DNA from 2 places in the Rhizobium sp. NZLR1b genome. Region 2 is predicted to be linked to the other one. Evidence: riboswitches for the same ligand, from Rfam matches in the RefSeq annotation. Region 2 holds a riboswitch; the other holds the start of a gene.
The links. A riboswitch is a leader RNA that binds a small molecule or an ion and turns the genes downstream of it on or off. The one in region 2 is predicted to bind thiamine pyrophosphate.
Positions count from the first base shown of each region.

Region 1: it holds a riboswitch for thiamine pyrophosphate, as region 2 does, so the genes downstream of both, HJB84_RS06280 (Ykof family thiamine-binding protein) here and thiM (hydroxyethylthiazole kinase) in region 2, are expected to answer to the same signal.

Region 1 is NZ_JABDWC010000003.1:373,015-377,393, forward strand. It holds gene HJB84_RS06265 (ABC transporter substrate-binding protein) at 1-388, opposite strand, end outside; gene HJB84_RS06270 (ABC transporter ATP-binding protein) at 463-1,269, opposite strand; gene HJB84_RS06275 (ABC transporter permease) at 1,266-2,072, opposite strand; gene HJB84_RS06280 (Ykof family thiamine-binding protein) at 2,162-2,794, opposite strand; TPP riboswitch at 2,785-2,898, opposite strand; gene HJB84_RS06285 (NADPH-dependent FMN reductase) at 3,061-3,636, opposite strand; gene soxR (redox-sensitive transcriptional activator SoxR) at 3,720-4,184, shown strand; gene HJB84_RS06295 (SDR family NAD(P)-dependent oxidoreductase) at 4,297-4,379, shown strand, end outside.
Region 2 is NZ_JABDWC010000004.1:375,732-380,110, forward strand. It holds gene HJB84_RS08490 (GNAT family N-acetyltransferase) at 1-387, opposite strand, end outside; gene thiD (bifunctional hydroxymethylpyrimidine kinase/phosphomethylpyrimidine kinase) at 609-1,430, opposite strand; gene thiE (thiamine phosphate synthase) at 1,427-2,062, opposite strand; gene thiM (hydroxyethylthiazole kinase) at 2,059-2,862, opposite strand; TPP riboswitch at 2,912-3,008, opposite strand; gene HJB84_RS08510 (DUF1349 domain-containing protein) at 3,156-3,740, opposite strand; gene HJB84_RS08515 (ABC transporter substrate-binding protein) at 3,955-4,379, shown strand, end outside.

The DNA of each region.
Region 1 (4,379 bases), on a different contig from region 2:
CTCTAGGGCTTTTGATGTCGTCGCGTCCGCCCTTGTAGATAAGGCGCGCTGTTTCGGTCTGGACGACGCCGTAGACCATCTTCACGTCGCCGCCGGCGGCGCGCTGCATGAGGGCCTCGATCTCGCTGCTGATGCCGAAATCGGCGACGCCGTTCGACACCAGCGTTCCGGCGCTGGTGTCGGCATAGGGAAGGATCTCGACGTCGAGGCCGGCGGCGGTATAGAAGCCCCTCGCCTTGGCGACATAGATGCCGATATGGTTGGTGTTGGGTGTCCAATCGAGCGCCATGCGCACCTTTGCGGGCGCTGACTGGCCGAAGGCCGGGCGGCCGGCAAGGCTTGCGGCGATGGCGGCTAAGATCGTCTGGCGACGGGTGAGAAGCAGCATGGTGACCTCCTCAGGTCTCTAGAGCATGATGCCGAAAAGTGTGAGCGGTTTTCTCACGACATCATGCTCTAACTCTATAATGTAGAACAGGATTCAGATTTTAAGCCGACCGGCCTAAAATCATCCTGTTCGAGCGGATGAAGCAGTGTTTGCAGGATTTCGGTTTCGATCGCCTGGGCCGCCGGCGAGCCGAGATCGGCAAGGCTTCTCGGACGGGGCAGGGGAACGTGGAATTCGCGGATGATACGCGCCGGGCGGGCCGAAAGCACGTAGATCCGGTCGGAGAGGAACACGGCCTCGCGGACGTCGTGGGTGATCAGCAGCGCCGTCCAGCGGTGTTCGGTCCACATGCTCTGCAGCCATTCCTGGATCTGTGTGCGCGTCAGCGCGTCGAGCGCGCCGAACGGCTCGTCGAGCAGCAGCATGTCCTGGGTCTGGACGACAGTGCGCAGCAGGGCGGCGCGCTGGCGCATGCCGCCTGATAGTTCGGATGGATAATGGTGTTCAAAACCGGCAAGGCCGAAGCGCTCAAACAGTGGCGCCACAGTGGCGCGGGCAGCGCGGCGGCTCATGCCACGCACTTCGAGGCCAAGTGCCGCATTGTCGATGATCCGGCGCCAGGGCATCAGCGCATCGCGCTGCGGCATGAAGGCGAATGAATGCGGCGCCCGTTCCAGCGGCGCGTCCTTGAAAAGCACGGTGCCGGAATCGGGGCGAAGCGCCTGTGTCAGCAATCGGAGCACCGTCGACTTTCCTGAGCCGGACGGGCCGACGATCGAAACGAACTCGCCGTTTGCCACAGTGAGCGAAATATCGCCCAGCACCTTCATGCCGTCGAAGGACTTCGAGATGTTGCGCAGTTCGACCATCGTATCGCTCATCGCCGCGACTCCTGGGATCGTTGCCAGGGCATGACGAGGCGCTGGATCAATAGCGTCAGCCCGAAGAGGCAGAGTGTGAGCGCGGCGCTGATAACGACGGCGGCAAGCACGAGATCGGGGCGGAAATTGTTCTTGGCGTTGAGGATATAGATGCCGAGGCCGCGGGCGGCGCCGGCATATTCGGCAAAGATCGCGCCGACGACGGCATAGGTGATCGAGATCCTGAGGCCGGCGAAGAAATAGGGCAGCGCGGAGGGAAGCCGCGCCAGGCGGAAAATCCGCCAGCGGCTCGCCTTCATCGAGTTCAGCAATTCGGCGATGTCGCGGTCGGTCGATTGATAGCCCTGCAGCAGGGCGACCAACAGCGGAAAGAAGGTGACGAGCGCCACCAGCAGGATCTTCGGCAACAGGCCGAAACCGAACCAGAGGACGACAAGGGGCGCGATCGCCACCAGCGGCAGCGTCTGGCTGGCGATGAAAATCGGTAGCAATGCCCGGCGCATGAAAGACACGAAATCCATCAGGATCGAAGCGGCGAAGGCGAAGGCAAGCGACAGCGCGAAACCGCCGAGTGTCGCACCCAGCGTCGGCCAGGTGTTTGATATCAGCGCCTCACGGTTCAGCCAGCCCTGGATGACAATGCGCGAAGGCGCCGGCAGGATGGAAGGTTTGATGCCGGAAAGATCGACATAGAGTTCCCATGCCGCCAAAAACGCGCAGCCCGCGAGAAAGGCCGGTATGCCCCGGTAGAGAGCGGCGCGGAGCGCGGCAAGGCGCGAATCCGATGGTTGTGGCGATGTCATCAGCGTTCGATTTCAGGCTTTCGTCGGGCACTGCATAATTCCTTAAATCGGAATCGATTTAAGGGAAAATTATGCAGCAATTTAAAGTGTTACGGCGTCCCTTGCGCGTCTGCTAAGACGCGCGGCGCTGTATTGGCGGAGACCGTGATGTCGAGCGTCACGTGTCCCACCGGGTCGCCGAAGCGATAGAAGGCCTCATGAATGGTCGCGAAGACGGCGCCGGCATCTCCCCCCAGCCGGGTACAGAAATTCTTGGCGTGGTCGAAGGTGCCGGAGCGCTTCAAGAAATCGATGCAGCCATAGATCTCGTCCATATGGCTGCCGGTTCCCATGACGTAGAGCGAGAATTGCGCGGCTGCCGGCTGTCCGGTCTCCGTGATGGTTTCAACGGCGGCAAGGGCTGATGTAATCCGGTCGGCAAGCGGCTCCGCCCGGCCGGCAGAGGGCTTGACGCCGCAGATGGCGTCGTCGGGCTCACCTGGGCAGCCGCGTGAGACCGCGGCGGACAGCACGCAATGCTCGCCGGTTTTGGCGGCGACGACGAAAAGATCGCGCATGGCCGCGAAGAGGACATCAGGCGGGCCGACCAGCAGGGTGGAGATATCATCGGTCTCGATGCGAAGCCGGTCGCGATAGGGGTCGAACGCCTTGACGGCATCGAGAATGATGCCGACGAAATTGCCGGACATCGGATAGAGTGACACTTGTGCGCCTGAGAACATCTGAACCTCGCTCCGCTGGCATTACCCAGATCAGCTTTGAAGGGTCCAGAGGCTTGCGCCTCGCATCTCAGCCCCGGCGATACGGAGCTCCCCTGTTATTTCGGCGGAAACTATCATCGCGGTTTTCTTCCCGCAACCGCAAAATTGCAGACCCGTCCGCGTGGTCGGAATGAACCTGATATGACGGACAACACCCGGACCGAGGTCCTGCCCGGGTGTTCCCAGAGGTTCCGTACCTGCTGGGAACGGAACCGGAGCTTTCTGTCTCAGGCGGCGATATCGGCATAGGGACGATCGATACGGGCGGTGGCGAGCGCCCGTGTCCACCATTCCAGCCTTGCCATCATTCGGCCGAGCAAGCGCAGCGCGTCGTCGGGAGTGTCGAGCCTGCCTTCCGCGTCGAAGCGGTTCCATGGCGCAGCGAAGCTGACCGAATCGCGGATCGTGACGGCGTGGAGTTCGGCAAAGACGAGGCGCAGCTGCTCTACCGCGCGCAGGCCGCCGGAAATACCGCCATAGGAAACGAAGGCGACCGGCTTGCCCTGCCAAGGCTCGAAGAAGAAATCGATGACGAATTTCAGCGAGGCGGTGAAGCTGTGATTGTATTCCGGCGTGACGATGATGAACGCGTCCGCCATGCCGAGCCGCTCGGCGAGCCTGGCGATTTCGGGATGTGCCAATTCGCGGGTGGTCGGCAGCGCAAAATCCAGCGGGTCGATGATGTCGATATCGAATTGCGGGAAGCGGATGAGCTCCTCCGTCAGCCACTTGACCACCCGGTCGCAGATGCGGCCTTCCCTCGTGCTCCCGTAGATGACCGCCAGCCTGGTGGGTGTTTTCATGTGTCGCTCCTTGTTGCGATTGGACTTTACGATTGCAGGAGCAACAGGTATAAAACCTCAACTAATATTGAGGTCAATAGGCGATGGATACGATTCCTGCGACGCCGCTCGGCAGGCTCCTGACAGTCGGTGAAGTGGCGGAGCGCAGCGGCCTCGCCGTCTCGGCGCTGCATTTTTACGAGACCAAAGGGTTGATCTCGAGCATCCGCTCCCGCGGCAACCAGCGGCGCTATGGGCGCGATGTGCTTCGCCGTCTCGGCATCATCAAGGTGGCGCAGCGTGTCGGCATTCCGCTTTCGGAAATCCAGTCAGCGTTCGAGTCCCTGCCGCAGGGACGAACGCCGACCGTTGCCGACTGGCAGACGCTGTCGGCGCGCTGGAAGGATGATCTCGACGCGCGAATCAGGCGGCTCAGCCTGTTGCGCGACCGATTGACCGGCTGCATCGGTTGCGGCTGCCTGTCGATCGAAAGCTGTCCGCTGCGTAATCCCTGCGACCGGCTTGGCAAGGAAGGGCCGGGTGCGCGGCTTCTGGAGGCCGAAAACTAGTCCTGGTTTTCCCCGGAAAGATCAGTGCGCGCCTTTCTTTCGGTCGGTGCGCGCTCATATGTTAAGGGCGAGTGACGCAACCGGCGGCACTGTCCGCGAGGAGGACGGCTTCGTGTTTCATCCCAGATTGTTCGAAAATCGCAATGTCGTCGTGACCGGCGCCGGCCGCGGCATCGGCCTTGAAGTCGCCCGGCA
Region 2 (4,379 bases):
CGGGCCGGCATCGCCGATGAAGGCATAGGCGTGACCGAGCGTCTTCATCGCCTGAAGGCAGGCGGAAAAAAGGGCGAGCCCGATGCCCTTGCCGCGCGCTTGGCGGTCGACGCCGGTCGGGCCGAAGAAGCCGCGCGCCGTCGTGTCATAGCAGGCAAAGCCCTTGAGCTTGCCGCCGTCGACGGCGATCAGGCAGGCAACAGGCTGACGCGCGAAGGCGATTGCAACTTCGCTCGCCCAGTTTTCGCTGAAGTTTTCGCGAACCCAGTTGACGACGAGATGCAATTCCGGGGGAAGGGCCGGGCGGATGGAAACGCTGACATCGTCGGCTTTCCGCTTCAGATCGGCAAGCTGTGTGGAGTATAAGCTCACAAGCAGGTCTGGCACCCGTCACTCCTCCTGATATTCCTCTATTACGGAATATATCCCCTTTTAATGACATAGATTTGGCGATCTGGCTGGGCTTGTCAACAGGGATTTTTCAGATGGGTCGCAACGCTGCTCGCCGTTACGCTCCTGCTTTCAAAGCAAGGTAGTTGCCGAACGCAAAAACGGCTCGGGGCGCGAGCCCGAGCCGTTTCGATGGAAGCGTGCGTCGATGTGCGCGCTTATCCCTCGACTCTCCAGAGCGCATGAAAATGCTGCACCGGGCCGTGGCCGGAGCCGACGGTGAGGCTTCCTGATGCCGCGACCGCGCCGGCGAGGTAATCCTTGGCGATGGCGACGGCCTCAGACACCGAGGCGCCCTTGGCAAGCTCTGCCGCCAGCGCGCTCGACAGCGTGCAGCCGGTGCCGTGGGTGTTCTTGGTCGGCTCGCGTCTGGCTTCGAACCAGTGCAGGCCGTCGGCTGTGGCAAGCACGTCGGGGCTGTCGTCGCTGTCGAGATGACCGCCCTTGACCAGCACGGCCGCCGGGCCGAGCGCGCGCAGCTGCTCGGCCTGCGCCGCCATGTGAGACCGGTTTGTCGCCACCGGCTGGTGCAGCAGGGCGGCGGCCTCCGGCAGGTTCGGGGTCAGAAGTGTCGCCAGCGGCAGCAGCCGGCTGGTCAGCACGTCGACCGCTTCGGGTGCCAGCAGGGCGGCGCCGCCCTTGGCGATCATGACGGGGTCGATGACGATGGGGATGCTGCGCCGGTCGGCCAGTGCGGCAACAAGCGCGTTGGCGACGGCATCGGCGATGCCGGCATTGGCGATCATGCCGATCTTGACGGCATCGACGCGCACATCGGCAAAGACGGCGTTGATCTGGTCGGCGACGAATTGCGGCGGCACCAGATGCACCCCGGTGACACCTTGAGTGTTCTGCGCCGTCAGCGCGGTCAGTACCGCCATGCCGTAGACGCCGCGAGCGGAAAAGGCCTTGAGATCGGCCTGGATGCCGGCGCCGCCCGAGGGATCGGAGCCGGCGATGGAGAGGACGTTGCGGATCATGCGCGGGCCTTTCGGATTTCTCCGGCGATGCGGCGAGCGGCGGCTTCAGGGTCCGGCGTGCCGCAGATGGCGGAGACGACGGCAAGCCCCTTGGCGCCCGCGTCAAAGACTTCGGCCACATGCTCTGCCTTCAGGCCGCCGATCGCAACCGACGGCACCGGCGAAGCCGCCACCAGCCTTGCCAGGCCCTCAAAGCCGATCGGCTGCTTGTGGTCGGCCTTGGTCGGCGTCGCAAACACCGGGCCGACGCCGGTATAATCGACGAGGCTGGGATCGACGGCAGCGGCGAGCGCCTCGGTCTCGACCGACAGGCCGAGGATCATTCCGGGGCCGATCATCTTGCGCGCTCTCGCCGCATCCATGTCTTCCTGGCCGATATGCAGGCCGTCGGCGCCGATGGCGATAGCCGCCTCGACATCGTCGTTGACGATGAGCAGGGCGCCGGTGCCATCAAGCGCCTGTTTCAACGCGCGTCCGGTCTCGATCATCCCGGTCGTGCCGGCATGTTTGTCGCGCAGTTGCACCATTGTCGCGCCGCCGGCAACGGCAAGGCGGGCGGTCTCGACCATGCCGATCCCGGCGCAGAGATCGGGGTCGAGGACGAGATAGAGCGAAAGATCGAAGGTCTTCATGCGGCCCATATCCTGGCCCTGGCATCGAGCGTTTCGGCGTCAAGCGCGTTCAGCGCATCGAGGAAGCGCCAGGCGAAGGAGCCGGGACCGGCCGCACCGAGTGCTGCCTCTTCGCCGGCGATGGCGAAGGTTGCAAGGGCTGCGACCGTCGCCCCGAACATATCCTCGGGCACTGTGGCGGCAAAGGCGCCGACGAGGCAGGTGAGCGAGCAGCCGAGGGCGGTGACCTGCGGCATCAAGGCCGATCCGCCTGTGATCCGCACCGCCCGCTCCCCATCGGTGACGAAATCGACTGCACCGGTGACGGCGACGACCGCCTGCTGGCGCTCGGCGAGCCATCGCGCCGAACCTTCCGCCTGTTCAACCGGATCGCGGCTGTCGACGCCCTGGCCGCGGCTCTCGCCGCCGGCGAGCGCGATGATCTCGGAGGCATTGCCACGGATGATCGTGGGCTTGAGCGCCAGCAGACCGGCGACCGCATCGCGGCGGAAAGCCGTGGCATAATGGGCGACCGGATCGAGCACCCAGGGTTTGCCGGCTGAGGTCGCTGCCTTCGCCGCCGCCTGCATGCCGTCGATCCATTGCGGCGACAGCGTGCCGATGTTGACCGTCAGCGCATTGGCGATGCCGGCGAATTCGCCGGCTTCCTCTGCGGCATGCACCATGGCGGGCGAGGCGCCGGCGGCCAGCAGAACATTTGCGGCAATGTTCATGGCGACGTAATTGGTGATGCACTGAACGAGCGGCGGCTTTTCGCGCATCGCCTTCAGCATGGCTCCTGGTGTGGTCCTGGTCTGCATGTGGCCCCTTTCAGGCGGGGGCGGGCACGGGGTCATTCGTACGGCAGTGCCGCGACCCCGAGCGACTCCCTCCGCCGGCATTATCCGGTTCAGGTTCGAAGGGTGCTTCTCAGCCCGTCTGTCGACGGGCGCCCCTGTCTCTCATCGCGCTCTTTTTCGCAGAGAATGGGGCGGATGTCATCTCGAAAATGACAGTCCTATTTGTGTGGCATTTACAGCAGGGGCAACGAATAGAACGGCCAACATTCGTGGATCACCCCAGATCGTGTCCGCAGAGAATCTTATAATAGCGTCTAACTCAAATCATGAAGATCCGTCGCAATCGCCAACCCGATCGAGAACTCCGAAAAGCGCACCGTCAACCCGCTGCGCTCCGGCGTGCAGGCCATCGGCCCGACCTCGTAACCGTCGGCGGCCGGGAAGGGCGCTAGCCGCAGCAGCGGCCAGCGGCTCCCGTCGCAAGAGGTCTGGATGCGCAGGGCGCCGTTGGCGAGGGTGACGCGGATGTGGAAATCTTCGAGTCCCTTGAAGGGTTGTGACACCGACCAGTCGGACCTGCCGTCGGTGACGACGGTGCTGAGGAAAGCTTCGCCGTCGGTGAATTCCACGCCTGTTTTTACCCAGCGTTTCCCGTCGAGGCGCACCATCAGGCCAGCCTGGTCGTAGAGGGTGCGGAATTCGCCCTGGATGCGGATCTGGGCGGTGAAGCTCTCTGCCGTGGGAAAGGCGAGGAAATGGCCGCTGTCGCGGGTGAAGCCGTAATGGGTTTCCCGCCAGAAATCGGTTTTTTCATCGGTCGTCAGGGTGAGGGCGGTGTCGTCGGCGTGCCAGCTGGCCGGTTCGTTCAGCCATTTTCCGCCCTTGAAATTGATGTTCATTCTTTTCTCCCGTTCCGCTGAAGCCTGACCATCCGTGTGCTTGGCATAATGCGCAGCCTTCGTGCAGGGCGCAGCCGAAGATTGTGTTTTCTCGCGTTCCGGTATCCCGGCAGAGGCATAATCGGTCACCCACGCTTGACAGGATCAATCCAGCTCTTATTCTGTTACAAAAAGATTGATTACATAATTGTGGAACTTGACCGGGAGCCCTCACATGAAAACACTTGTCGCATTTCTCCTTGGCACCGCGCTTGTCGCCCTGCCCTCGACCCTGCTTGCCCAGGAAAAGGGCGGCGTCATCAATGTCGCGACGATCGGCGAGCCGCCGACGCTTGATCCGATGTCGTCGACGGCCGATCTCGTCGGCATTGTCACCCAGCATATTTTCGAAACGCTCTACACTTTCGACAAGAGCTGGAACGTCACGCCGCTGCTGGCCGAAAGCCTGCCTGAGATCAGCGCCGATGGCAAAACTTATACGATCAAGCTCAGGACCGGCATCAAGTTCCACGACAATAGCGACATGACCTCGGACGATGTGGTCGCCTCGCTGACCCGCTGGATGAAGATCGCCTCGCGCGGCAAGCAGGTGTCGGGCTTCATCGACAAGATCACTGCTGTCGATCCTTCGACCGTCAC